3 regions of the Anaerosporobacter sp. genome follow, and region 2 is predicted to be linked to each of the others. Evidence: predicted binding sites of a transcription regulator. Region 2 holds the regulator's gene; each other region holds the start of a gene.
What was found. Region 2 encodes NrdR, which represses ribonucleotide reductase genes. Its sites were predicted from a motif close to CACAANATNTTGTG; they were not measured.
Positions count from the first base shown of each region.

Region 1: nrdD (anaerobic ribonucleoside-triphosphate reductase) is a predicted target of NrdR. The motif match lies at 7,945-7,958, and genes of this name have one in related genera.
Region 3: ACW2QF_RS09535 (ribonucleoside triphosphate reductase) is a predicted target of NrdR. The motif match lies at 5,788-5,801, and genes of this name have one in related genera.

Region 1 is NZ_CBDLAM010000097.1:41-10,374, reverse strand. It holds gene ACW2QF_RS11530 (sensor histidine kinase) at 1-2,100, opposite strand, end outside; gene ACW2QF_RS11525 (response regulator transcription factor) at 2,075-2,770, opposite strand; gene trxA (thioredoxin) at 3,085-3,399, opposite strand; gene ACW2QF_RS11515 (GNAT family N-acetyltransferase) at 3,581-4,153, opposite strand; gene ACW2QF_RS11510 (ATP-binding cassette domain-containing protein) at 4,422-5,039, opposite strand; gene nrdG (anaerobic ribonucleoside-triphosphate reductase activating protein) at 5,179-5,703, opposite strand; gene nrdD (anaerobic ribonucleoside-triphosphate reductase) at 5,704-7,863, opposite strand; gene ACW2QF_RS11495 (hypothetical protein) at 8,426-9,082, opposite strand; gene ACW2QF_RS11490 (phospho-N-acetylmuramoyl-pentapeptide-transferase) at 9,241-10,203, opposite strand.
Region 2 is NZ_CBDLAM010000012.1:13,614-23,947, reverse strand. It holds gene codY (GTP-sensing pleiotropic transcriptional regulator CodY) at 1-65, opposite strand, end outside; gene topA (type I DNA topoisomerase) at 371-2,470, opposite strand; gene dprA (DNA-processing protein DprA) at 2,743-3,876, opposite strand; gene ACW2QF_RS02420 (YifB family Mg chelatase-like AAA ATPase) at 3,877-5,415, opposite strand; gene nrdR (transcriptional regulator NrdR) at 5,530-5,991, opposite strand; gene ACW2QF_RS02410 (YlmC/YmxH family sporulation protein) at 6,072-6,332, opposite strand; gene sigG (RNA polymerase sporulation sigma factor SigG) at 6,367-7,152, opposite strand; gene sigE (RNA polymerase sporulation sigma factor SigE) at 7,287-8,027, opposite strand; gene ACW2QF_RS02395 (sigma-E processing peptidase SpoIIGA) at 8,043-8,936, opposite strand; gene ftsZ (cell division protein FtsZ) at 9,332-10,334, opposite strand, start outside.
Region 3 is NZ_CBDLAM010000070.1:2,897-13,230, forward strand. It holds gene ACW2QF_RS09520 (branched-chain amino acid aminotransferase) at 140-1,210, opposite strand; gene ACW2QF_RS09525 (dihydrofolate reductase) at 1,383-1,874, opposite strand; gene thyA (thymidylate synthase) at 2,150-2,995, opposite strand; gene ACW2QF_RS09535 (ribonucleoside triphosphate reductase) at 3,121-5,520, opposite strand; gene hflX (GTPase HflX) at 5,821-7,071, opposite strand; gene ACW2QF_RS09545 (tetratricopeptide repeat protein) at 7,154-7,570, opposite strand; gene ACW2QF_RS09550 (tetratricopeptide repeat protein) at 7,664-8,362, opposite strand; gene ACW2QF_RS09555 (ABC-F family ATP-binding cassette domain-containing protein) at 8,474-10,334, opposite strand, start outside.

The sequences.
Region 1 (10,334 bases), on a different contig from region 2:
CTCTCCACCTTGAAGTTCAACTAAACTCTTAACAATTGCTAAACCTAATCCAGAACCTTCGGAATTTCTTGATTTGTCACCTCTTACAAACCTCTCAGTAAGCTCACTTGTATCAAAGTCTAATTCTTCTTTTGACATGTTCTTTACTTCGATTTGAGTACCAGCGTCATTCACAATAACATCAACATAGGCTTTACGATTTGGCATAGCATATTTGACTAGATTTCCAAATAAATTCTCAAATATACGACAACTCTTTTGTCCATCTAGTTCTAGATATACCTTCTCCTGATTAGAGCGAATACTTAATTCAATACCTACCTCTTCTAACTTTTCTGCAAGTTCTAATTCCACTTGTCTAATCAAAGAAAGGACTTCTACAGTATCTAAATTCACTTCTAGATTCCCACTATTTGCTTTACTTACTTCAAACAAATCTTCTATTAATTGTTTTAAACGCTCCGATTTCTTATCTAATGTCTCAATATACGATTTTCTCTCTTCTTCTGTAATTTCATCATTCTTTAATAAATTCACATAAGTTATAATTGCTGTTAGTGGTGTCTTTAGATCATGTGATACATTAGAAATTAATTCTGTTTTCATATTCTGACTCTTTAACTCTTCTTCAACAGCTTTCTTAAATCCACCTTGAATCATAGTTAAGTTCGTCTTAATCGGTTCGAATAGGCCTAAATCACGTTCCTCTGTTACATTCAGCTTTCCTTTTGCTAAAGAATCTGTAATTTCTAAAATGCGATCGTAGTCATCTTTTAATTGATTCATTTTTTTCTGTAAGAAGAAGAACATAACAATTGTATATATAATTAGACCAGCAATTCCAAAAAACCAAATACTACATAACAGGGTAAGTACGATTAAATTAATACTGAGTATTTTAAATAGGTTTTTGTTCACCGTATCATCCACATTAATCTCTGTCATCTTATTAACGAACCGCTTTATTTTCTTATAACACCATCTGATTATTCTAGTAACAATTACATTTTCTGAACAATACTCTAGTAATCCTTTAACCAAAAGTTGTTTCATTGATAATGTTATAATTGCTACTACACCTAAAATAATTGACCACGCTCCAATATGAATGAGTGGTATTAATTTATCAGAAATTCCAATGCTAATTAAATCTTTTGCCATTTCTCCTGTATGCGTCTTATAAATAACTTCAGACATGCAAATTGCGAAGTGCAAATCCAATACCCCAGCTGTAGCTACTATTTCAAATGGTATCTTTGAAGTAATCCCTGCTCCTAGTTTAAATAGTTTCTTGCTCGATAATAATAAGGCTATAATCATTATAAATAAAGTTGCACCAAGTATTACAAATGGAAATCCTGAATTCGTATAAAACACATTTTCATTTTTCCATTCTTGATGCCAATAGACTGTATCATACGGTTGTAATTCTTTTGGTACAGCATAATGGAATGTGGTATCTACAATTGGCTCAATCGAATAAGAAACACCCGAATCCGAGTACTCATATTGTGAGACAAAGCTTCTCAATCGATCAATCAAAAATTGTGTATCGATATTATAAGCATATTTAATACTGATTTCCCCACGTTTGTCAAACACAAGGGTAATATATGAATCATACTCATCTTTTGTATCTTCACTAAATGTCCAATCATAAGAAGTAACTACTTCCCCTGAAGTATTATCTGCAACTTGATATTTTAGATTATGGTTTTCCTTAGTACGATTCTTTAGATCATCTAACCAGTCATTCAACTCAATTTTAACAGAATCTTTTTGAGTTGTTATTTCTGTTTCTTCAGAATCTTCAATATCAATATTATCTGTTTCTTTTTCTTCTTCCACAATATTTAGATAAACATCCGAAGGTTTTAACTCCTTACCTGCTCTTTCTTCTGCTACATCGACATAAAGTGAATATACATTCTCAGTGAGATATTCTGTAAACCAATCCGACTTATACGGACTCTCTACTTTACTATCAACTACCTTCCAAAAATAATCATAGGTTGCGACAACTCTCGCAGCTACAATAATCACGATACACGCTAATATAATACTTCCAAAAATTCTACTGCTTTTCGATTTTATATCCAATTCCCCATACCACCTTTAAATATTTTGGTTCCCTTGGGTTAATCTCAATTTTTTCACGAATTCTTCTTATATGAACCATGATGGTATCAGTCGTAATGGCTTTTTCATTCCATACTCTTTCATATATTTCTTCCGGTGAAAAAACTCTCCCAGGGCTTTTTATTAATAACTGTAGGATTTTAAATTCCAGTGGTGTTAATTTTACCGGTTTTTCATCAACCCTTACTTCCACCATATCCTCGTCTAATTCAAGTCCTCCAATTGTATACATATTTCTTTCCTGTGTATCTTCTACTACTTTAAGATATTTTGCGTATCTTCTTAATTGAGAATTTATCCGAGCTAATAACTCCATTGGAACAAATGGTTTTGTCACATAATCGTCTGCTCCAATATTCAAGCCTGTCACTTTGTCCATATCTTCTGACTTAGCTGATAGCATAATTACTGGAAAATCAAACTTCTCTCTTAATTTCATCGTCATTGTAATACCGTCCATCTTTGGCATCATAATATCAACTATTGCTAAATGTACCTTTTCACGTTCTAATACATCTAAGCCCTCAAAACCATTTGAAGCTCCAAATACCTTGTACCCCTGATTTCTTAGATATATACTAATTCCCTCTAAGATTTCTTTATCATCTTCAACTACTAATATCTGATACATACTATTTTCATACTCCTTCCTCATAAGCTGTCAGTTCTATCTTCCAGATTTTTCTTCCTATCTTATATGTTAGTATAGTATGTATCAATATACAAGTGCCTTCGTATATAAATACAGCAAAACACTAGACTTCTCACCTCCCTATTGCTTACCTCCCCTGTTATGTAATAAATAATAATCCATAAAACTAACATTCAAACGCTATAATTTCTTAAGAAATTCTAACAAAAAAGCTGCCTCACTCACAATCTTTCAATTGTAAGTGCGACAGCCGTCTTTACTTATTTATACTCTTATAAATTTTATATATACTCTTATAAATGTGGCTCTACCATAGACAAAATATTTGCTTTTGGAACATAGCCTACTGATTTTTCAACTACTTCACCATCTTTAAATACTAACATGGTTGGTACTGATTGAATTCCGTATTCATTTGCTATTTCTAAACTCTCATCTATATCTACTTTATAAAATCCTGCTTTATCACTAAGTTCACTGCCTACTTCTTCGAATACTGGTGCTAACATCTTACATGGGCCACACCAAGTTGCAAAGAAATCTACGACAGCAACGCCATCTTTTTTTATTTTTTCATCAAAACTACTTGTATTAAGAACTTTAGCCATAATTATTTCCTCCATTTCACATTCATATTTATTAATATGAGTATTTTACACCATAATGGATATTCTTTCTGTGATTAAGTCACATAAGATATGAATTCGAATAAAAGAATGGCTCCACTATAATAGGAAGCCATATTCTATATAAAACTCTATTACTACTAATTCCATTTTCTCTTTAAATCTATGACCATTTCTGGCTACTTAAGAGATATCTCTCTCTTGACATCTCGTAATCAACACTGGATTGCAACTGTCCAATCTGATCTTTCCATGCATCTTCGTTCACACGTATCTTTAAAAATCCTACTTTTTCATATACATGTTTTGCATGTTCATTCTTTTGATTGGTATCAAGTATAATCTTATCAATAGGAACTGCATAATTAAGTGCTTCATTGGTGAATAAATACTCTACTAGCATTTCAATAAATTTCGTCCCTAAATTTTGATTTTTATAAGAATCATCGCATATTTTAATTCCGATTTCAGCAACTCTATTACCGATATCGTAACTCATCTCACCAATTCGGATACCGTCAACTTCAATAATACAGATTTGCGAAAGTTTCCGCTCATTATTACTAATTAGCTCAATGGTCTCTTCTAAACTCTGATTTAAGCCATTCGGAAATCCCGCATGTGACATTACTGCACCATCATTCCACCATGTTGTTAATAATTCTGCATCCGAACCCTCTGCACTTCGAATTGTTAGATTGTTTTTTTGTACTCTAATTTTTGTTCGTTCTTTCATTCAGAAGCCCCCTTGTTGTGATTTGGAGCGTTATTCTACTCGCTCCTTCCTGTACTTTTACTTAGAAACCAATCAGTCTTCATCGTCTGTTACGTCCCTTGCTACTATTTATCTATATGATATAACATGTATCTGTAAATGGCAATTAATTTTAAGTATATATTTATACTTAAAAAATATAGTAACCTCTTCTTATATTGAATACCTAATTAGTATACTGTTTATCCACATACATACTACAAAATATGCATAATTTAGACTTTTGATATTAGATATGAATAATCTGATCGCATATCTTCTTAATGTACTCTTCTTTCTCACTGGCAATTCCCATTGTATAACCAAGCTTCTTTAACTTCGATAAAATTTTTCGAATTTCTGTATGGTTTTCTTTGTTGATAGTAGTAAAAACTCCTGCATCAATTAATAACATCTTCTGTCCTTCCATAATCGCTTGCGCGATACTAAGCTTTTGTCGCATACGGCTTGAATATTGTAAAACCTTTCGATTATTTGTTGGCGATAAACCAACCAAGGTCATTGCCTTGTGTATATCTTCTTCTCCAGCCTTTTCATTCATTCCTGCAATGTACTTCAGATTTTTATACCCTGTATATTCTGTAAGAAAGCCTATGTCTGATATATAAACTCCAACATAACCTGGCACCTGGCCATACTTTGAGAGATTTTCGTCTTGATAATATATTTCACCTTGGCACGGCACTATCTCGCCCGCTAATAGCTGCATAAACATAGATGCCTTTTCGTACGTTGATCCAACTATACCTATTACCGTTGATTTTTTTACTGCTAAACTCATGTTTTCAACAATAGTTAGCCCTTCATGTCTTTTTGTCACATCTTCTAGTCTTAATTCATATTTCATTTTATTTTCCTATACCTTTAATCACTTTACTACTCTATTTGTTTCTTACTCTTTTGTATCTTACTCTTTTTATTTCTTACCAAAAATATCGCACGAACCCCATATTACCTCGTAAGTTCGTGCGATATTATTTATATTTTTATTTTAATTTCCATAAGATCGTCTGGTTTTGTTTTAGAGACTCTTTTACGTCAATAATTCTTTGATTCGATGAACCACGGAATGCTAATGTAATATCCTTTCGTTCTTCTATGAATTCCCCATCTACTAGGACATCAATTAAGCTTAACATCTCATCGGTATATTCACATCGTGCCCTACTTTCACTGAGTAATTCATCTTCAAATACATATCCCGTATAACACCATATATTCTTCTGCGGAAATTTCTCTCTTACTTTGTGCAAGAATGGTAAAAGTGCTTCTTGATTTTGACGTTCAAACGGCTCACCACCAAGAAGGGAAAGTCCATTAATGAACGAATGATCAAGGGCTTCTAAAATCTCTTTCTCTGTATCTACTGTAAATTTCTTTCCAAATGTAAAATCCCATGTCTCATGATTAAAACAACCTTTACAATGATGGGTACAACCCGATACGAATAAAGAAACTCTAACTCCTTCTCCGTTAGCTATATCATACTTTTTAATTTCACCATAATTCATCTATAAATGAAGCACCCTTTCTTTAATCTCCTGTGTTCTTCCTTGGTTCCAGAATTGCGTTCCGATATATCCACAGGTTCTACGTGCAACATTAAGGGTATCTTGGTTGCGGTTACCACAATTTGGACACTCCCAAACTAGCTTGCCACCTTCTTCATTGACAATTTGAATTTCTCCACTAAATCCACATTCTTGGCAAAAATCACTCTTCGTGTTTAATTCTGCATACATAATGTTATCATAGATAAATCTGATAACTTCTAAAACAGCAGGAATGTTGTTTTCCATATTTGGTACTTCTACATAACTTACCGCACCACCTGATGATAATGCTTGGAATTTTGCTTCAAATTGTAGTTTTGAGAATGCATCAATCGGTTCCGTTACATTTACATGGTAACTGTTTGTTATATAACTCTTATCAGTCACACCTTCAATGATACCAAAACGTTTTTGTAAACATTTCGCAAACTTATATGTTGTACTTTCAATCGGTGAACCATAGGTACTGAATGCAATATTCGTCTCTTCTTTCCACTTATTACAAGCATCGTTCATATATTGCATCACAGCAATTGCAAATGGTGTAGCTTCAGGATTCGTATGTGATTCTCCTGTCATATATTTCACACATTCATATAAACCAGCGTATCCAAGTGAAATCGTAGAATATCCGCCGTATAATAACTTATCTATTTTTTCACCTTTCTTGAGACGAGCTAACGCTCCGTTCTGCCATAAAATTGGTGCCGCATCAGATGAAGTTCCTTTTAAACGGTTATGACGGCACATAAGTCCACGGTAACATAAGTCTAGACGCTCATCAAAAATCTTCCAGAACTTGTCCATATCACGACCTGATGATAATGCTACATCAACAAGATTGATTGTTACAACTCCTTGGTTAAAACGGCCATAGAACTTGTAATTTCCATTCTCATCTTTCCATGGGCTTAATGCACTTCTACAACCCATAACAGGGAAACAATTTCCTTCTTTTAATTCTTTCATCTTCTTTTCAGAGATGTAATCAGGAACTAATCTCTTAGTTGTACATTTGGCAGCTAACTCTGTCAAGTAATAGTATTTGGTGTCTTCCTTGATATTATCCTCTTCAAGAACATAAATTAATTTAGGGAATGCTGGAGTTACCCATACCCCTGCTTCATTCTTAACACCTTGATATCTTTGTTTTAATGTTTCTTCTATTATTAACGCAAGGTCTTTCTTTTCCTCTTCATTCTTTGCTTCATTCAAATACATGAATACAGTCAAAAATGGTGCCTGTCCATTTGTAGTCATAAGTGTAACTACTTGATATTGAATTGTTTGTACACCTTTGTTAATCTCTTTTCTTAATCGTTTCTCTACTAAATCGCTGATTATTTCTTCTGATGCTTCTGATCCTAATAGTTCCACCTCTTCAAGTAAGTCCCTACGAATCTTCTCACGAGAAATCTGAACAAATGGTGCAAGATGTGCCAAACTGATACTTTGTCCACCATATTGGCTACTTGCTACTTGTGCAATAATTTGTGTTGCTATATTACATGCTGTTGAAAAACTATGTGGCTTTTCAATTAATGTTTCACTAATTACCGTACCGTTTTGAAGCATATCTTCAAGATTAATCAGATCACAGTTGTGCATATGTTGTGCATAATAATCCGAATCATGAAAATGTATAATACCTTCCATATCTGCTTCCACAATGTCAGCTGGAAGAAGTAAACGTCTTGTTATATCTTTACTAACTTCACCTGCCATATAATCACGTTGCACACTATTTACAGTAGGATTTTTATTTGAATTCTCTTGCTTAACTTCTTCATTATTACATTCGATTAGTGATAGTATTGTATTATCTGTTGTGTTGGCTTTACGAACAAGCGAACGTTTATAACGGTATCTAACATAAGATTTAGCAACGTCAAACGCTCCTGTAGACATAATTTGATTTTCTACCATATCTTGTATCTCTTCTACAGATACAGTGCGATTCATTTTTAAACATTTATATTCAACGTAGTCAGCAATTTCACTAATTTGCTCCTTTGTGAGCATAGAATTTAAGGTTGCATCGCTAGCCTTAATCACTGCTGCTACGATTTTATTAAGATCAAATACTTCCTCTGAACCATTACGTTTTATAATTTTCATACTATATCACTCCTCCAATTAATTTACAGTACTCATTATAATATCAATCGAATACTTTTTCAATTAGAATTTTATTTTTTTCACAAGATATAGTAGTTGTATTTATTTAAGTACACATTATAGAGTGGTCACAAATGTGGATACCCCTTTATTTATAAGGGGTTGACGGTGTTTATTTCTTTATTGTGGTTTTATTATTCTTGATAATATTTCTTATTTTTCAGGAAATTCAACTAAGGTAAATTAATAAATGCTGTAATCCCTTTCATTATCACATAGATTATTTTAATAAGAGATAAAATTATCTTATGGGTAACTAATTCAAAATTGTGACTTACCTACATGCCATCGTTCTATACTTGGATATTCAGTAGAGATCTACTAGCAATGATAATTTAATCTTTATCCACAAACATATTAGGAATTATAGAAACGTACAAATAAAAAAAGATGGATATACAGCTATATACCAATCTTTGAAGGACAAAGATAACCCCCTATTTACTTGAGCACAACCTCTGAAACCGATCACATATATAATGTAAAAGCTGTACTATTTCTATTATATCATTTCTAATATATGAACAATAAAGAAAGCATCAAATATGAAAAGTAAAATTAGAATTATTAAAGTTTTATGCATAAATTTCTTTATAGCTAACGGAAATCCTATAAACAAAACCAATATAATAAATAGTGACACAATCGTATAAACTGCATATTTGTCAGATAAACAGTCAACATAGTAACCTGAAGCCTTTACATCGATTCCACTTTCGCTTAATTTCTGTGAATCTTCTTCAATATTCTCAGCAGTACTTGTTAGTTTAAGTCCAATGTGACTTGTATCTGTATTAAGCTTCTTTAAAACACCTTTTACTTCAACACCATCAATACTAAATCCATCTTTATCAAAATTTTCTAACCAATCCTTATCTGCTCTTACTACAACACATTCCGTAATATCCTCATCAAAAACCAAATAATAATACTCTTTTCCTATTGGAATAAAATTTATTCTGTTTTTGACTTCTAGAATTTTATAGGCAAAATGCACTTCTCCTTTAACATACCTCCCAGCATCAATATTACTTTCAAACAATAATTCAATAGGTGCGCTATGCGATTTTGCAAAAAGCGGTAAAATACCATTATAAACATAAAAAACTATTCCAATAACCAATAAAACTACTCCTAAAATCCTCTTTTTTCCTTTCACATCTGATCTCCTTTGTGTCGTTTATTGTATATATTTTACTTGTTTTATACAACTATGTCAAATATTACTATCAGATGTGTGGTTCTATTTCCATTGCAATAATCCGTTCAACGATGAACTACTTGAAGGTATGGATTTTCACTTTACAATTCATACCTTCAACTATACCACTGTATGACTATAACATACGCAATAACTGCCAATAACAACTGTATGGTAACAAATCGTACAACCACTTGCGTATCCGACCAATTATGTTTACTCCTTACATCGTCATGTATTGGTGTTAGTGTATTCTTCAAAATCCCAAACCGAAAAAAGCGCAATAGAAATACCTTAACCAAACCCAAACCACCATCAATAATAAATACCCCAGCTAACAGAAGATAGATAAATGGATGTCCTGTTTTAATGGTAATGATTGCAATGAAATATCCCAATGCCCTTGAACCAGCGTCTCCCATCAACATACTACTAGGGTACGCATTAAAATATAGATATGCCAATAAAACTGCCACAAACAAGAAACTTGCCATCGCGTATTTACCTAATGTCTCGCTAAATATAATGCTAAAAGATAGCAGTACCACACTTGTAACACTTGCGCATAGCCCATCTACCCCATCAGAACAGTTCGTTACATTAATGGATATCCAAAACAAGAGTATTCCTAGAAGTACATATAAAACTTTAGGGACTACCAATTCCAATGTACCTATGTAAATTGTAGTTGAATTGAAATCAATAAACGTCAGTATGGTTATTACGGATAAGATTAAGTCAATTAAACCCTTTTTATATTCATTCCATGGAGTATCCGATGCATCATCTAGATAACCACTCAACATAACTCCAAATAAAAGGATCGAATAAATCACAAATTCACGATCAAATGGTAAGAAAATATAACTACATACTACAAAACATACTACAAAACTGAGCCCGACTCCTCGAATTTTCCCTTTTGATTGTTTTCCATTCAGCGCATAGTCTCGTCCCTTATCGCTAGGTAGAAAGGGTAACGGGTGCTTTAATGCTAGAAATGTAATAACAAAAGCAACAACGATACCAATCATAACAATCTGATTTACACTCAGGTCGCTACTCAATATCTTGTACATACTATCACCTTCTGCTATATGGCAGTCCTTTCTTAATTATTCGTCCCTAAAGCTTATCCTATATTATTTATTTTACTATCAATATACATCAAATATTCTTCAATTTTCCATAATTATTCATCGCCCTTCAA
Region 2 (10,334 bases):
TGAGAATTATTATTGTGAAGAAGCTTATTAATTTTTCTTGTTTTATCTAATAATTGCACGCTCATATTGTCAGCCCTCCTGCTTTTTGTTACATAAACTCAACATACCTAACATCACGTACTTACTTTTAGATAGAAATACTATATAAACTTTCTGCAAATAAAAGCTATCTTCTCATATTTCTTTAATAGACCCCCCATAAAAGAAGATGACAGTACTGATATATACCATTTACAGAATATTTCTTGATAGACCAAGTTTATCATACATTTTGAATAAAAACAATAGATGTTTGACAATTATAACAGAAATCTTATAAATAATAATGATTTTGTATGAAAAATTAGTATTAATTAATAATTATTTAGTATTACTTGTTACTATTATCCTCTTTTTGTTCTTTATTCACATCTTTAGGCTGTGTATGTCCACAAGTTTCCTCACTACAAACAAGTGTATTACCTCGTTCAACCATGATTGTTCCACATTTAGGGCATTTTTCATTAGTTGGTTTTTGCCATGTCATGAAATCACATTCTGGATTGTCTTCACACCCAAAATACTTACGACCTTTTTTAGTCTTACGGATGACAACATCTTTTCCGCATTTTGGACAAGCAACACCAATCTTCTCAAAATATGCTTTTGTATTTCTACACTCTGGAAATCCAGGACAGGCTAAGAATTTACCATGTGGTCCGTATTTAATAACCATGTTTCTACCACATTCTTCACAAACCACATCAGTAACTTCATCTTCTATATTAATTTTTTCTAATTTCTTTTCAGCATTTTGAACAGCCTCATCTAAATCAGGATAGAAGTTACTAACAACTGTTTTCCAGCTAACTGAACCATCTTCTACTCTATCAAGTAACATTTCAAGGTTTGCAGTAAAGTTAACATCTACAATACTAGAAAACGCCTCTAACATGATTTTATTTACAATTTCACCAAGTTCTGTTACATAAAGATTCTTATTTTCTTTGGCAACATATCTTCTTGCAATGATTGTTGTAATGGTTGGAGCATAGGTACTAGGACGACCAATACCTAACTCTTCTAATGTTTTAACCAATGAAGCTTCCGTAAAATGAGCTGGTGGTTGTGTGAAATGTTGTTTACTATCCGTTTCGATAAGTGTTAACTTAGAATCTATATCTAATGATTTAGAAAGTTTATTCGTTTCCTCCTTATCATCTTCTGTATTGTAGACTGATAAGTACCCATCAAACACTAACTTTGATGCACTGGTAGTAAATCGATATCCATTAGCCATGATTTTAACTGAAGTTGTTTCGTATTTGGCTGGTTGCATACGAGAGGCTACAAATCTCTTCCATATTAATTGATAAAGACGGAATTGATCTCTACTTAAAGATTCTTTAATCTTAGTTGGAGTCATATCTACATAAGTCGGACGAATTGCTTCATGCGCATCTTGAATCTTCTTATTACTATTCTTATTACTATCTTCTGCTGCTACATACTTTTCACTATAATTTTCTTTGATGAATTCTTTTGCACTTGCATCTGCCTCATCAGAAATACGTGTAGAATCTGTACGTAAATAAGAGATTAAACCAATGGTTCCACTCCCTTTGATATCCACACCTTCATATAGTTGTTGAGCAAGTCGCATCGTCTTTTGTGTAGAGTAATTAAGAACTTTTGCTGCTTCTTGTTGCATTGTACTAGTGGTGAATGGTAGTGGAGCTTTCTTAATACGCTCTCCTACTTTAACATCTGTAACCTTGTACTCAGCATTCTCTAACTTCTTCAAAATCTCGTTCATCTGTTCTTCAGTTTCAATTTCTATCTTGCCACTTTCATCACCATAAAACTTTGCAATTAATGGTTTCTTTTCACCTTCAACTTTTATACTAGATTCTAATGTCCAGTATTCTTTTGGTACGAAAGCATTAATTTCATCTTCACGATCGCAAATAATTCGTAATGCTACTGACTGTACTCTACCTGCACTTAATCCACGTTTTACTTTTTGCCAAAGCAACGGACTAATACAATAACCAACCATACGATCTAGCATTCTTCTTGCTTGTTGCGAATTAACTAAATTCATATCTATTGCTCTAGCTTGTTTCAATGAATTCTTTATTGCATTCTTAGTAATTTCATTAAATGTTATTCTATTTGGCAAGGTATCATCTAGTTTTAACGCTGTTGCTAGATGCCATGAGATTGCTTCTCCTTCGCGGTCAGGGTCAGTTGCCAGATATACTTTATCTACTTTCTTAACTTCTTTTCTTAATTTGGCAAGTAATTCACCTTTACCACGAATCGTTATATATTTAGGTTCATAATCATGTTCAAAATCTATACCCATTTGACTTTTAGGAAAATCTCTTACATGACCACTAGAAGCCAATACTTCATAATTAGAACCAAGAAATTTTTTTATTGTCTTTGCCTTAGCAGGTGATTCAACTATCACGAGATATTTTGGCATATAATCACTCCTTTAATTATTAAGTGAATCTATATACACATACTTCTTTACCAATTCACTCTTTGATATATACAACGTTAATACCAAAAATCCCATTTTGTATTACCGTAGTCTAAACTTAAATTAGCATACACTATTTTTTCTTACGTTTCAAGCATATTATTTTTTTATTTTTAGAGCGTATTCAATACCCATATTTTGGATTCCGTCATTATTATGCATTTTTACTATATTATATAACCTAGCATAAGTAAAAATACGTTTATTACTTACTAAGAATGCACAAATAAGGTTTGTAATATATAGTATTGAGTAGCTATCTCTTTAATTAACCCTTTCATCTGTAACATAAAAATAATTTCCATTAATTTTACGGTATTTAATCCAGTATTTATCAACAACTGTTCAAAATGTATCGGTTCATACCCGAGTTTCATAAGAACAAGCTTCTCTTCAGCAGTTACTTGATTTTCAAAAAGCATCGATACTTGTTTACTCTTTTTCTTATTTTGTTTTAAAAAAGGATACCTTTCTACTAATTCCTCTACTATATCATTGGTTGATTGTATTAATTTAGCACCATTTTGTATTAACCTGTTACAACCGATAGATAACTCATCAGTAATCTTCCCTGGTAAAGCATAGATGTCCTTACCTTGTTCCAATCCACAGTCTACCGTTATTAAGGTTCCACTCTTTTCCTTTGCTTCCACTACTAATATTCCATCTGAAAGCCCAGCTATGATACGATTCCTTACCGGAAAATGAAATGCTAATGCAGGAGACCCTAGTGGATACTCAGATAGAATACCTCCTTCGCATTCCACATCATGGAATAGTTGATAGTTTTCTCTTGGATAACAGATATTCACACCACTTCCAATGACGCCAAAGGTCTTTCCTTTCCCTTCTAACGCTCCTCTATGAGCATAGCCATCAACTCCCTTAGCCAACCCACTTATAATTTGTATTTTGTTCATAGCTAATTCTTTCGCAAATTTACGTGCCGCCTCTGATCCATATGTTGAACATGCCCTAGCACCTATTATTGCTACAGAAGGTAAATCATCCTCAGGCAATTCTCCTACATAATACAAAAACCAAGGCGGATCATACATGCTGAGTAGTCGTTTCGGATAGTTTATATCTTCTTGGATAACAAAATTTATACCTTTTTTCATCATTTTTTCGTATAAATTATATTCTTTTTCAAGATCAATACCTTCTAATATGGCGACCTTAGCAGAGTCAGATAACCATTCTAAGGATTGCATTTCTTCAGCCTTAACAGCTAACACTGCTTCTATTGAACCATAATAAGTTAATAAATTTGTTGTCTCCTTATATCCAACATCTTCTTTCTTTGACCATGCATACCATAGCAATTTTTGCTTTGAACATTCCATCTATATATCCCCCCAGTATTTCTTATCAAGACTTCGATAACTGATTGCTTCATATAAATGTTCTTTCCGTATGGATTCCTCTCCACATAAATCTGCTATGGTTCTGCTTACCTTAAGAATTCGATGATAGGCACGAGCACTTAAATCAAGTGTATTGAAAGCATTCTCAATTACCTTCTCTTCTTCAGATCCTAACTCACAATACTTCTTAACTTGTTTTGCATTTAGCATAGAATTGTAATAGATTCCTGTATTCAAATAGCGTTTATTTTGTATCTGTCTTGCTTTCAGAATTCTTTTTTGTATTTCCTTTGAAGACTCTCCTTTTTCTGTGCTTACTAACTCTTGATATTCTATAGGTGTCGTTTCCACACAGATATCGATGCGGTCTAGTAATGGCCTTGAGATCTTACCTAAATAGTGCTTTATCTGTTGCATTGAACAGTTACACTTTCTTCTATCTGGGTAATAACCACATTTACAGGGATTTAGTGCTGTCACTAACATAAAACTAGCTGGATACTTATAAGTTGCTTGAAGTCTATTTATGGTAACCATTCGTTCTTCTAAAGGTTGACGCATAACCTCTAATGTACGAGTTTGAAACTCGGGAAGTTCATCTAAGAATAATACTCCGCCAGAAGACAAACTAATCTCTCCTGGTATAGGATTTCTACCACCGCCAATTAATGCAATTGGTGTAATAGTATGATGAGGTGCTCGAAAAGGTCTATTATGTACTAGTACATTATCTTCTCCCAACAACCCAGATATACTATATAGCTTGGAGATTTCCATACTTTCTTCTACGCTCATTTGCGGCATTATACTGGGAATTCGTTTCGCTATCATTGTTTTACCTGCTCCAGGCGGGCCAATGATAGTTATATTATGCATTCCTGCTACTGCAACCTCAACTGCTCTTTTCATCATATTCTGTCCTATTAGATCAGCGAAGTCGTCACATTCTTCATGAATATCATTTTCAAACATAGCTTCTACATCAACGAAACAGGGTTCTATTATTCTAACTTCATTTAAGTATTCTACCGCTTCGGTTAATGTCCGTATACCAATCACTTCAATATCTCTTACTACAGCGCCTTCCTTTGCATTATCAATGGGAACCAAACATCTCTTAAAACCATGCTTGGCTGCAGCATATGTCATGGGAAGTACGCCATTTACACGTTGTAAATGTCCATTCAGGCTTAGTTCCCCGATTAACATACAATCATTAATATTTTCTTGTGGAATATAGCCAGAGGCAGCTAGAATCGCAATTGCGATTGGAAAATCAAAAGCAGTTCCTTCCTTTCGGATATCTGCTGGTGATAAATTAATTGTGATGTGTTTGGGTGGAAGGCGAAATTCCGAATTCTTTAAAGCAATTCGCACTCGCTCTTTTGCTTCTTTTACTTCTGAGGCAAGAAAACCTACCATATCAAAACATGGCAGACCATCACTTACATCTGCCTCCACTTGTACTGGCAACCCTTCTATTCCATGAACAGCTGCACAATATGATTTACTAAACATAATGATCCTTTCCCTCTCTTCAAGACTTAAAGAACCATATATTTACACTATAGCATAGATAAAAAAGACTATCAAGTAATAATTATTCACTTGATAGTCTTAATGTTTCTTTCATTATTCACCTTGATTATCTAGAATCTTCTTAAGTTCATCCATGAATGTATTAACATCCTTGAACTCTCTATATATAGAAGCAAATCTTACATACGCTACAGGATCTAATTCTTTTAATTTATCCATTACAATTTCGCCGATTAAATTACTATTAATCTCATTCTTATCCAAGTTAAAAATAGTGTTTTCAATGTCATCTACCACAGCTGTAATACTATTTACCGAAATCGGTCTTTTATGACAGGAACGAAATACTCCAGCTTCAATCTTCGAACGATTGTAAGGCTCTCGGTTCATGTCTTTCTTTATTACTACTAATGGAATTACTTCTATCTTTTCATACGTTGTAAAACGTTTTCTACATTGATCACATTGACGTCTTCTACGAATGGAACAATTATCGTCGGCTGGTCTAGAATCGATAACTCTAGTATTATCTTCGCCACAAAATGGACACTTCATAAGGTTCCCCCTCAATTACACATTTTCTTACTTTAATTATAGTAATTGATTGGGTTATGTCAAGAACTTTTCATATTCTATTAGAATTTGCAACCCACAAGGCACTTTTCTTCATCAATATCTACCAGAATAACATCTTCTCCTATTTGTTTGACGCACGAGATGTCAATAATAAATTCACTTTCTCTACCAAGTATGCCCCAGATTTTACACGGGCCTGGCACTATCAAACATCGTATCTTAGCGGTACATGTATCAAAATCAAGATCACATACAAATCCTAATCTCTGTCCGTTTCTACAGTTGATGACCTCCTTCTCTTTCAATTCACAAAAACGCAAGCATATCGCCCCTTCGAATTTATTTATAGCCTTTCTATTGTTTTCCCATTAAATAATTCTTCATATTCTTAAGTGCTGATTTTTCTAATCTCGAAACTTGCGCTTGAGATATACTTATCTCATTTGCTACTTCCATCTGGGTTTTCCCTTGAAAGAATCTTAACTTTATAATATTATTTTCTCTATCGGACAATTTATCCATCGCTTCTTTTAAAGCAATTTCTTCAATCCAGTTTTCTTCTTTGTTCTTATTATCACTTATTTGATCCATAATATAGAGAGCATCTCCACCCTCTGAATAAACCGGTTCATATAATGAAACTGGACTTTGAATTGCGTCCAAAGCAAAAACAATATCTTCTTTGCTTATTCCAATTTCATTGGCAATCTCACATACGGTTGGCTCTTTATCATTCTTCTTCATCAAAGCTTCCTTGGTGTAGATTGCTTTGTAAGCTGTGTCACGTAAGGATCTACTAACACGAATGCTATTATTATCTCTAAGATATCTACGAATCTCCCCAATAATCATAGGGACTGCATAGGTACTAAACTTTACATTTTGTGTTATATCGAAGTTATCTATCGCTTTCATAAGACCGATGCAACCAATTTGAAATAAGTCATCTACATTCTCATTGCTGTTAGAAAATCTCTGAATAATACTAAGCACAAGTCTAAGATTCCCTCTAATATACAGGTCTCTAGCTTCTTTATCGCCTTTAAGTATACGTTCAAAGAGTTCCTTTTTCTCATCATTCTTAAGTAAAGGTAATTTCGCTGTATTAACACCACATATTTCAACTTTGTAAAGAGCCATTTGATTAACCTCCACATCATATATATACATAAATGATGTGCTAATTAATGGAACTTTATACTTATTATATTTTTCATTTTTTGCTACTTTTTACCATAATATATTTTATTCAGTTTTATTCAAATCGTTACATTCTATTCTAATCTCACGATTTCTTTTTTTAGACGTTTCATTATTTTCTTCTCTAGCCTTGATATGTACGATTGTGAGATTCCAAGTAAATCAGCCACTTCTTTTTGCGTCTTTTCTGCACCATCTTTTGAATTTAACCCAAATCGTAATTGAACAATAACTCGCTCTCTTTCACTTAACTTTGCAAGTGCTTTATTCAAGAGTTTTCGGTCTACTTCATCTTCAATATTCTTATAGATAATATCCTCATCTGTTCCTAATATGTCGGATAATAATAACTCGTTCCCATCCCAGTCCACATTAAGCGGCTCATCAATAGACACTTCTAACTTAGTCTTATTGTTTCTACGAAGATACATCAGAATTTCATTCTCTATACACCTAGAAGCATAGGTTGCTAACTTAATATTCTTATCTGGCTTAAATGTATTGATTGCCTTTATCAAACCAATTGTACCAATTGAAATTAAATCTTCGACACCAACACCCGTATTATCAAACTTTTTCGCTATGTACACAACTAAACGCAAATTATGTTCCACTAATATAGACTTCGCTTTTGCATCATCGTCGGTTCCCAACTTGGAAATAATATCAGATTCACTTTCTGTATCAAGGGGCGCTGGTAAAATTTCTGCTCCTCCAATATAATGAATCTCACCTCTTTGTTTAAAAATCACGTTTTTAAAATCCGGTATTACCCTAAATTGAAATTTATTCGGTATTGATACCTTTAACAACATGCTTCATTCCTCCCGTTATAATAATTCCTTATGTAATATAATATGATAATTGTCATCCACCGTTAATTTACCTTGATAAATTGCAACTGTTATATTAGGATTATGTACTACCTCATCTTCTCTAAGAACATTTACTTCATCGAATACAATTCCTGGCAAAATCCCTTGGTCAGTACCTACAGCATGGTAGGGAATCCATTTAATTCTTATTGCGTATTGATCCATATCTGTTTGATTAACATCTCCCATATAATCTTTAGCAAAGTCTATCAATTCATCTGGTAATATTTCTTTCACTCCATCAATATCTGCAATAATAACTGGTTTCTTCGATAGGGGTTCTCTAAGATTATTTCCGGTATCTAATAATCCTTTGCAAGTTATCTTTTTTTCACCAAATACTAATTCTACATTATAAAATAACTCCTCATTTGCCTTCATTTGTAATAAAATTCGCTTTACAAGATGGATAAAACCTCTCGCAATTACAAAAAAAATAATTAAATAGCAAAAATTTAAAGTTTTTGATGGCAATATTCTTAAAAACTCAGTAATATAATATCCAGCGCTTGTATAATAATATAAATAATTCAATATACCACCAACTAAAAAGGTGATCGCATAATATATTAAAACATCTCTTACAAGAGCTTTTACCGTTTCATAACGAAACGTGATTTTAAGCATGCAACTTGCCAATAAAAATCCAAATAGTATCATAAGAATACCCGATCGAAATATTGGTACCATAATACTAAAACAAGCTCCCAAACCGCCTAGTATTGCTGCCAATAATTTTCTACCATTTTTACTATTCTTCTTAACGAGTTTTTGCATCATTGCTAGAAGTAAGTAATCCATAATCAGATTTACTCCAAAGACTAAGTCAATGTAAACCTCTAGTTTCAATGTTCACCCCCACCTCTAAGCTTATCTAATACCGATACAATGTGGACCACACACACTCAGTAAATTCATTATAACTTATTCACTTTATTCTTTTTGTCATAAATTGGGTTTATTTTCCAGTTACTTTTCATCAAAGTAATACAGAATCCTACAGAATGTAGGTCAAGAATACATATACTTTACTATTTAGAGAAAAAACAAAAGAAAAAAACTGCTGTCGCATGAATTATGCTAATAATTAAGTCTAAATAAACAGTTGCTTATAGATTTATGAAAGATTTTAAATTAAAAGCATTCTCACACCAATAAAAAAATAATTCCAAGAAGTTGATTGGATATGACATACATTACATGTTCACCATATTCATACAGCTTATTGGAATTGTTTTTTATAATTATTTACGGTTCTTCTTTAAAAATTCAGGTATTTTAATACCATCATGATCCGTATCTTGTGATACTGGTTTTGAAAATGTCTGTACAGGTTTTGCAGCTGCTGTTTGTGATTGTGCTGCTGGCGTAGATGTTGTAGATGCAGGTCTTGAGAATAGACTTGAGTTACTACTTGTCCCACTATTTAATCCTGTTCCAAACTTTGGTGCTTGTTGTGTTGACTGACGATTCATCCCTTGATTAATGAAGGAAGGAGCCTTTACAGGTTCTTTCTGAGATGCCTCTTCTAGTCCTGTTGCTATTACTGTAATTGTACATTGATCTGGTGCTGATTCATCATACATAGCACCAAAGATAATATTTGCACTTTCACCAGCTAGCTCTTGTACGTATGTTGCAGCTTCATTAGCTTCAATTAAACTGATATCACCAGAAATATTAATAATAACATGTGAAGCTCCTTCAATTGTAGTCTCTAATAACGGACTTGTAATTGCTTGCTTAACAGCTTCTACACACTTATCATCTCCGTGTCCTACACCAATACCAATATGAGCAACTCCCTTGTTCTTCATAACTGTCTGCACATCAGCAAAATCAAGATTGATTAAGCCAGGTACGTTAATTAGGTCAGTAATACCTTGTACACCTTGTTGTAGCACTTCATCTGCTTTTCTTAGTGCATCAGGCATTGTTGTTCTACGATCTACAATTTCAAGTAATTTATCATTTGGGATAACGATTAATGTATCAACGTTTTCTTTCAAACGTTCAATTCCAGATATAGCATTGTTCATTCTTGCTTTTGCTTCGAATTTAAAAGGTTTTGTAACAATACCAACGGTAAGTATTCCTAGATCTTTTGCAATTTGTGCTACTACAGGAGCTGCGCCAGTACCTGTTCCGCCACCCATTCCACAAGTAACGAAAACCATGTCTGCACCTTTTACGATTTCTGTTAGGTCTTCCCTGTTTTCTTCCGCCGCTTTTGCTCCTACTTCAGGT
Region 3 (10,334 bases), on a different contig from region 2:
ATATATAGTTTGTAATTGTTACATTACCTTAATCTAAACTATTCTAACAAATAAACTTTCTTATGACAACTAATAAATTACCTCGTTACTAAAAAAGGAGAAAACCATGATGTAACCATCATAGTTTCTCCTTTTTCTATTATTTTACCTCAACTGTCCAGTTGAATGTATCTTCCACTTCACCCAATTGAATGCCTGTGATTGTATCGTAAATTTTTTGACTAAGTTCACCGATACCACCATCTCTAACTTGCATTACGTGGTCTTCGAAACGAAGATGGCCTACTGGTGAGATAACTGCTGCTGTTCCAGTACCAAATACTTCTTCTAATGAACCATTCTTAGAAGCTTCGTATAATTCATCTACAGAGATTTTTCTCTCTTCAACTGGAACTCCCCATTCTTTACATAATTCAATAACTGAATTTCTTGTAACACCTGGTAAGATACTTCCGTTTAGTTTAGGAGTAACCACTGTACCATTAATTTTAAAGAAGATGTTCATCGCTCCAACTTCTTCAATGTATTTTCTCTCTACTCCATCAAGCCATAATACTTGTGAATATCCTTCATCATGTGCTTTTACTTGTGCAGCTAAAGAAGCAACATAGTTAGCACCTGTCTTAGCTTCACCAACACCACCTTTAACAGCACGAACATAATCATCTTCAATCCAGATCTTAACTGGGTTTAAGCCTTCTGGATAGTAAGCACCAACTGGTGATAAGATGATAATGAACATATACGTATCAGATGGACGTACTCCAAGGTATGGATCTGTTGCGATAACAAATGGTCTAATATACAACGATGTACCAGGTTTTGTTGGAATCCATGCTTCATCAGTTTTAACAATTGCTTTAATTGCATCTAAGAAATCTTCTTCTGGAATTTCTGGTATACATATTCTACGGTTTGTATTATTTGCTCTCTCAATATTCTTATTAGGACGGAATAATAATGTTCTTCCATCTTCAGTTTTGTATGCTTTCAAACCTTCAAACATCTCTTGACCATAGTGGAATACCATAGCTGAAGGATCTAAGCTAAGTGGTGCATACGGTACAATCCTTGCATCGTGCCATCCTTTTCCTGTCTCATAGTTCATAATAAACATATGATCGGTAAAAATTGTACCGAATTTTAAAGGATTGTCTTCCTTAGGCAATTCCTTTGGTGTAGTTGTTTTCTCAAATCTGATATTTAACATATTTATTCACCTTCCTAATTGTGATTTATCCGTAGTTATGCAATTCTGTACATGTTATGCGAATATTTATTCTATAATATTAATCTTCTCAAAAATGAATTTCAATAGTTTTTAAATTTTTTATTACATATCAATTGCTTATATCTTATATTCACTATGGTTATACATTGGTTTATTTTTGTCTCTCGTACTTCATAAACCAGTACTCTAAATCATAGTAAGTTTGCTCTTCTGATTGTTCCGTAATCTTCCATTCAGGCATCTCATCAAGATTAGGGAAATACGTATCTGCCTCATAGGCATAATCAATCTTTGTTATGTGAGCCACATCACAGTATGGCAACATTTGATGATAGATGGAATCACCACCAACCACGAAAACATCTTCAGTTTTACAATCCTTAACCAATTCTAACGCCTCTTCAATACTACCAACTACCTCTGCTCCATCCACTTTATAGTCTGCTTTTCTAGAGATAACAATGTTTCTGCGGTTAGGTAATGGTTTGCATTGTGGAAAGCTTTCTAGTGTCTTACGTCCCATTATTATTACTTTCCCAGTTGTCTCTTGACGAAAGAAACGTTGATCTGCAGGGATTTTAACAAGTAAATCATTCTTTTTACCAATAGCCCAATTTTTATCTACTGCTACTATTACGTTCATTTTCTTGTTCCTTTCTTTATATAGTATTTGTTAGAGTTTATTCCTATTTTATTATGAAATAAACTTACATTTCCTAAGTTCATCCTAAAAAGTTTTAGATTTAGTTTAAATTCAAGCTGAATACTCAAGAACAACTATTTATTAATTTATCAATACACTCGCTTGTACTTGAGTATCTATAAAGTATAAAAGCAAAACTCTTAATAATGTACATTTGCTTCTTAGATAGAGTTTTGCATTCAAACATAAAAAACACAAGTACATTAACGATAACCTTAAACTGCAACAGGTATATTCTCAACCTTCGGTCCAGTTACATAGTTATCAAGACGGAAGTCATCTACTGTGAATTGATAGAAATCCTTAATCTCAGGGTTCATCCAGAATGTAGGCGCGTCATAAGTTGGTCTTGTAATTAATTCTTCAATAATTGGTATATGACGATCATAGATATGGGCATCCGCAATAACATGAACTAATTCTCCAACTTCCATATCACATACTTGAGCTAACATATGAATAAGAACTGCATATTGGCATACATTCCAGTTATTAGCTGCGAGAATATCTTGGGAACGTTGATTAAGAATTCCATTAAGATACATCTTACCATCTTTTTTCTTAGTTACATTGAATGTCATACTATACGCACAAGGATATAGATTCATCTCATGTAGATCTTCATGAACATAGATATTAGTCATAATACGACGGCTGTACGGATTGTTCTTAAGGTCATAGATCACACGATCAACTTGATCCATCATTCCTTCTTTATATTGATGCTTTACTTGTAGCTGATAGCCATAGGCTTTTCCGATAGAGCCTGTCTCATCTGCCCAGCTATCCCAGATTTTACTGTTTAAGTCGTTGATGTTATTCGATTTCTTTTGCCATATCCATAATAATTCATCAATACAACTTTTGATAGCTGTTCTACGAAGCGTCATAGCAGGGAATTCTTTTTGTAAATCATAACGATTTACTACTCCGAATTTCTTAATAGTATAAGCAAAGGAGCCATCTTCCCACTTAGGACGAACCTTTTCACCTTCTGTGCTAACACCATTTTCTAAAATATCTTTACACATATCTATAAATAAATTATCTGCTAAACTCATGTCTACCTCCTTAATATCTCTAATTATTCTAAAGTATCTGTCTACAAAAAACAAGTATGAGTTAATGTATATTACATGGAAAAGGCTTTTGCATATATTATCTGCAAAAGCCTTAAAGTTCAATCTTATACTGTTACGCATTTTGCTTCAGCAAAGCGCTTAATATTGGAAGCATTTACATATCTCTTAATTTCTCCATTCTTCGCTTCAACCAAAGTTGGTGCTTGCATTATGCCCAGCTCAGATGCTACTTCTATGTTCTCTTCTGCATCGACTACCACATAATCCAAACCTTCAAGATATGATTTAGCCATTGCGCAGTTTGGACAAGTCTTTGTTGTAAACAAGTATAGTCCGTCTTTTGATATACTATTAGTCTCATCAAACTCTAATGACTCACAACTTTCTGTAGTAGATACTTGCTTATGTATACCATGATTTCCTGTTTCAAAGGAGTTTCCAACTTCGTAAAGTTTACGATTTGCATACTCTTGTGATTTACCTTCATTCCAATTTTGAACTGGTCGATAGTAACCTGTAATACGGCTGTAAACTTCTGCTTTTTCACCACATTCTGGGCAAGTGAAATGTTCTCCATTAATATAACCATGATTTTTACAAATTGAATATGTAGGTGATATCGTATAATAAGGCAATTTATAATTCTTAGCGATTGTTCGAACTAGTTTCGCAGCTGCTTCCCAATCAGGTAGTTTCTCGCCAAGAAATGCATGGAATACAGTTCCTGATGTGTACAATGTCTGTAAACGATCTTGAATATCTAATGCTGAGAAGATATCATCTGTGTAATCAACAGGTAAATGAGAACTGTTTGTATAGTAAGGAGTGTCCCCTTCATTACCAGCAGTCTTAATATCTGGCCAACGTTTTCTATCATGTTTTGCAAGACGATAAGAAGTTGATTCTGCTGGTGTTGCTTCTAGATTATATAAATCACCAAACTCAACTTGGTAGTCAGATAAACGTTCTCTCATATGGTTTAAAACCTTAACTGTAAAGTCTTGTGTTTTTTTATTTGGCATATCTTCACCCAACCAACGAGCATTTAAACCAACTTCATTCATTCCTAAAAGACCAATGGTGGAAAAATGGTTATCAAAGGAACCAAGGTATCTCTTTGTATATGGATATAGTCCTTCTTCTAGCAATTTAGTAATTACTTTTCTCTTAACCTTTAAGGAACGTGCTGCCAAATCCATCATACGGTTTAATCGCTTGAAGAAATCTTCTTCATTCTGTGCTAGATAAGCAATTCGTGGCATATTGATGGTAACAACTCCAACACTTCCAGTACTTTCTCCAGAACCGAAGTAACCACCAGTTTTCTTTCTTAATTCTCTTAGATCAAGACGTAAACGACAACACATAGAACGAACATCACTTGGCTCCATATCACTATTGATATAGTTTGAAAAATATGGTGTACCATACTTTGCTGTCATTTCGAATAATAATTTGTTATTTTCTGTTTCCGACCAATCAAAATCATTTGTAATTGAGTAAGTAGGAATTGGATATTGGAAACCTCGTCCATTAGCATCACCTTCAACCATAACCTCGATGAAGGCTTTATTAACCATATCCATCTCTTTCTTGCAGTCTTTATATTTGAAATCCATCTCTTTCCCACCAACAATACAAGGAAGTTCTGCTAAATCATTAGGAACTGTCCAGTCAAGGGTGATATTTGAAAATGGTGCTTGTGTTCCCCAACGGCTAGGTGTATTAACTCCATAAACAAATGATTGTATACATTGTTTTACTTCTTTATATGACAAATTGTCTATTTTAACAAAGGGAGCCAAATATGTATCGAAAGATGAAAAAGCTTGCGCACCTGCCCATTCATTTTGCATAATTCCAAGGAAATTAACCATTTGATTACATAAGGTTGATAAATGGCTTGCAGGTGATGAAGTAATCTTACCAGGTATACCTCCAAGACCTTCTTTTATTAATTGTTTCAATGACCATCCTGCACAGTATCCTGTTAACATGGATAAATCATGAATATGTATGTCCGCATTTCTGTGTGCAGCAGCTATTTCCTCATCATAAACCTCGGATAACCAATAGTTTGCAGTAATGGAACCTGAATTATGAAGAATGAGTCCACCAACAGAATACGTCACTGTTGAATTCTCTTTTACTCTCCAATCTTCTTCTTTCACATAACTATCCACAATTTCTTTGTAATCAAGAATCGTTGACTTCATATTACGAATTTTTTCTCGGTTTTTACGGTATAAAATATATGCCTTAGCAACATCTGTATATCCCGTTTGCTCTAATACTTGCTCAACTGAATCTTGAATATCCTCAACACTAATTACGCCATCTTTTACTTTATCTTGAAAATCTGAAGTAACTCGTAGCGTTAAGAGATTAATGATATCTTCATTATACAGCTTTTCTGTAGCATTAAACGCTTTGGAAATTGCATCTGAAATCTTCTTAATAGCAAATTCTGCGACTTCTCCATCTCTCTTAACAACATTAAACATAAACCGTTCTCCCTTCGCAATTCATTTTCTTTCAATTACAACACTACTATATCTAGTGCAAAGTATAAGACTTTTTAGTAATGTTTTGAAACAAAAAAACCGACAAAGAAAATCAAAGTACTATACATCCAACTATTCCATACACTGAGAAATATGTCCTAGTAAAATGTATCATCCCTGATTTTCCCATCGGTTAAATTGTAGCAGAATACAGTATCTAAGTCAAGCAATATATCTACCATATCTATATGCCATTCGAATCACAAACACTATATATTGTATTTATATTCACATCAAAAATTATTTCGAAAGTTGTAAATATATTTCTTTTGGAACATACGCTTCTATATAAATTCCTTCTGATTGGTACTCTTCCTGAAGTAGTTGCCCATACTTACGGATAACTTGAATCTTGCCTGCATCGGAGTATGGAAAAACTTTCTCAATCAATATCTTGTGTTCCTTAAGAATTTCTTCGATGGTATTTAATAGGTCATCTAACCCTTCACCAGTCTTTGCAGAAATCTGTACCGTACGATCTGCTTTGAAATCTTTTAGGATTTGCTGCTCTTCTACTTTATCTACTTTATTGAATGCAGTAATGATAGTTTTATCCTTAACTCCTAAGTTATCAAGAGTTTCATATACTACATGCATATGTTTGTATGCTTCTTCGTTTGAACTATCTACCACATGTAAGATAATATCCGCATATTTTGCTTCCTCAAGTGTACTGCGAAATGCATTAATCAAATGATGTGGTAACTTTCGAATAAATCCAACTGTATCAGTAAGAAGGATCTGTTGACCACTCTCCAGTTTTAGATTTCTAGTGGTTGGATCTAGTGTTGCAAACAGTTTATCTTCAGATAATACGCCTGCACTTGTTAATGTATTTAACAACGTAGACTTACCAGCATTGGTATATCCAACAATTGCAATAACTGGTGCTGGATTCTTGCTTCTTTGTGATCTCGTCGTTTCTCTTGTTCGAACTACATCTTCCAGCTCACGATTCAATTGAGAGATGCGATCACGAATCAAACGACGATCCATCTCTAACTTCTTCTCACCTGGACCTTTCGTACCAATACCACCACCAAGTCTTGATAAGGAACTTCTAAGACCAACCAACCGTGATGAACGGTATTTTAATTGCGCTAACTCAACTTGAATCTTACCTTCACGTGTAGAAGCTCTTTGTGCAAATATATCAAGAATCGTAACCGTTCGGTCCATCACCTTAATTTGAAGGGCTTCTTCTAAATTCTTAAGTTGGGCAGGCGACAATTCATCATCACATACAACACCAGTAGCATCTAATTCCTGTGCCAACAATCTCACTTCTTCTATCTTACCTTTACCAATATACGTACCAGGGTGCACACTCTCACGATTTTGAATTACTTTCGCAATTGTGTCGGCACCTGCTGTTTTAATTAATTCTTCCAATTCATCAAGGGATTGCTCTGTATCATCTCCATCACTAGTAGCGACACCTACTAGAATCATCCGCTCTTCTTGTTCCTTTATTTCAAATATTTCCGCCATTATTATACCATGCCCTTTCTTTCAACTGTATTCATAGGCTAGCACTTACATAATGAACATTGTTCATCCGTGAAAAACTCACCTACTTCGTGTTATCCGTGAGGGCATCTTCTTGTCTTGTCTTAAGGAATTCCAGTTCCTTTATCATGCCCTCATCATCTGGATATGCTTTCAAATATTTCTTCGCCTTTTTATATGCTTTATCGAATTCACCTACATGCTCAAGGGCAACAATTTCATTATATTTTAGTGGTTGCATAATTGTGCTATCGTTCAGTTTAATTCCATTTTGGAAAGCTGTTAATGCTTGATCATAAGACTCTAACTTAAGATACGCTTCGCCTAATTGATTATATACAACTGCAGATTTTATATTTGCAGTTGTTTGAATATACTGTTCATAATTCGTCGCTGCATTCTCATAATCTTCTTCTACCATAGCGATTTCTCCAAGGTAGAAATATGCTCCATTAAATCCATTTTCAATAGCAGTAGTCAATTCCTCTTAGGCTGTATCGTAACTTCCTTGATATAAATGCAATAACCCTACATTTTAATAATCTTCTTTAGAATCCGACTTAATTGACAAGGCTTATGAAAGAACATCTTTTGCTCCTGCAGTATCCCCTTGCTGTAATAGGATGGCATATTTTCCAAAATAGTATTCATAATTGTCTTTATCAAAAGAAATTGCCTTATCAAAATCTGCTACCGAATCTTCAAGCTGCCCCATTTGTCCTTTTAATACAGCACGCTTATAGTACGCATCACTTTGATCTGCCTTCTTCTCTATAACCTTAGTATAGGTTGCTATTGCTCCCTCTTGATCTAAGGTTTTTTCCTGTGCATCTCCTAGATAGAATAGAATATCTATATCTAAATCAGAACGATCTGTTATCTTTATAGCCTTTGTGAATGCTTTAATAGCTGATTCATAATCCGCAGAATTATAATATGCTATCCCTTTACCTCGATAAGCCATCTTGTTATTCGCCCTGACAATCTTGTTGTCTTTATCAAGGATTGCTTTATCAAATTGGATTAAAGCCTCTTCGTAATTTTCACATTGAATAAGAGTCATTCCATAATCAATGTAATACTCTGCTTTATTGGGATTCTTCGTAACTGCCTCTTTAAGGCTTTCGCTTGCTTTCTCATAATTCTGCTCTTTGTATTGTTTCATACCCTCTTTATAATAATCACTAGCACTCTTATTGCCACCGCAACCAGTAACCGCAAACATAAGTACCATTGATGCCAAAATCACTTTGCCCCGTTTTAATCGAACCATGATGATTCATACCTCCATTTATCATTCTATGACTAGCTTGCCTTGTGAAATCAATTACTCACTTCGACAAGTTACATTATAAATTGCGCTGATGATAAATGCAAGCTTGGTTTACTTAAGCTGTTCTAGTGTTTCCATTAGTTCTTCCCATTCTTTTTCTGTCTCTTCAATTTGGTTTGTTAATTCCTCAAGCTTTTTATAATCTGCCACATATTCCTCTTTCATACATTCTTCTTTTAATACTTCTATCTTTTCTTCACATATCGCTATCCTTTCTTCTAATTTGGCTATCTGACGATTTTTCTTAGCTTCTTCTTTGCCAGGGTTCACTGACTTCTTTACTGTTTCCAACACATCCTCTGAATAATTGCTTATTGCGCCACCTACACAAACTTGTGCTTTTAGATTTCTCCCAATTCCTTTTTCTACAATACTTAAATTACTCTCTTGTTTCTTTTCTCTTTCAACAAGATATTCTTCATATCCATACGGATAATAAACAACTTTATTTTTCTCAAAAGCTAGCATTGCTGTTGCAACTTCTTTGATGAAGTAACGATCATGGGAAACAAATAATACCGTTCCAGTATAAGCACGCAACATACTTTCAAGAGCCTGTTTTCCTACTATATCCATGTGGTTCGTAGGTTCATCTAAGATTAAGAAATTTGGTTTTCTTGTGAAGATTTTAAGAAGTGCCAGTCGTACCTTCTCTCCTCCAGATAATTGATTAATCTTCTTGTACACATCATCTTGTGAGAATAAGAAATGTCCTAACGCATTTCGTACCTGCGTCTTCTTCATATCAGGGTAGGTATTCCAGAAATCATCGAGTATTGTCTCCTCGCTAGAATACTGGGCCATCTGCTGTTCAAAGTATCCCATCTCAACATCAATTCCATATTCATAGGTACCTTCTAAAGATGGGATTTGACCAACTAATGTCTTTAATAATGTGGATTTTCCTATTCCATTCTCACCGATTACCACAATTTTTTCACCTTTTAAGATATCTAGACTAACTTTACTAAGTACATGATCATAACCAATACCCAGTTTTTTAATTCTCATTACTTCTTTATGAGATTCTATTCTCGGTGAAAACTGAGCGTGAAATGCTTTCGTATCAAACCTTTGTGGTTTTTCAATTTTTTCCATGTGTTCGATTGCTTTTAATTTGGAACGTGTCATAGAAACTTTCGTCGGAGTGTTCTTCCACTGTTCTACAAATTTTTGTAATCTTGCAATTTCCTTTTGTTGTGCAATATAATCTTTCTCTTGTTTCTCTGCATCAAGACGCTTTCTTTGAATAAATGCACTATAATTTCCTGTATATCGTTTTATATGCGTATATTCAATCTCGTAAGTCACATCTATGATACGATCCAAAAACATACGATCATGAGATACAATAACAACTGCCTTATTATAGTTTTTAAGATATCCCTCTAACCACTCGATTGTTGATATATCTAAATGGTTTGTTGGCTCATCTAACAAAAGAATATCTGGTTTACTTAACAGTAATTTAACAAATGCAACTCTCGTCTGCTGCCCACCAGACAAAGCTATAATCGGTTTTTTCAAGTCTTCTAACAAAAAGCCAAAACGTTGGAATACAGTCTCCATATCTTGTCTGAACGTGTATCCACCAAGACTTTCATATTGTATCGATAGCTTTCCGTATTCGTTCAAGATTCTCTCAGAAGAATCCTTTTCCATCTTCTTAACAAGTTCATCCATTCGTTGCTTCATCAATAGTATTGGTTCGTATACCTTCATTATTTCTTCTTCAATTGATAAGGTATTGTCTGTGAAATCAATTTGTTTTAAGAAACCTATCTTCAAATCTCCTGCCATATAGATTCCACTATCTTCATCACTATCTAGATTACTAAGGGATATATTCCCCGCAATTAGGTTCAGTAAAGTAGTTTTACCGCAACCATTACGTCCTACAATTGCTATCTTT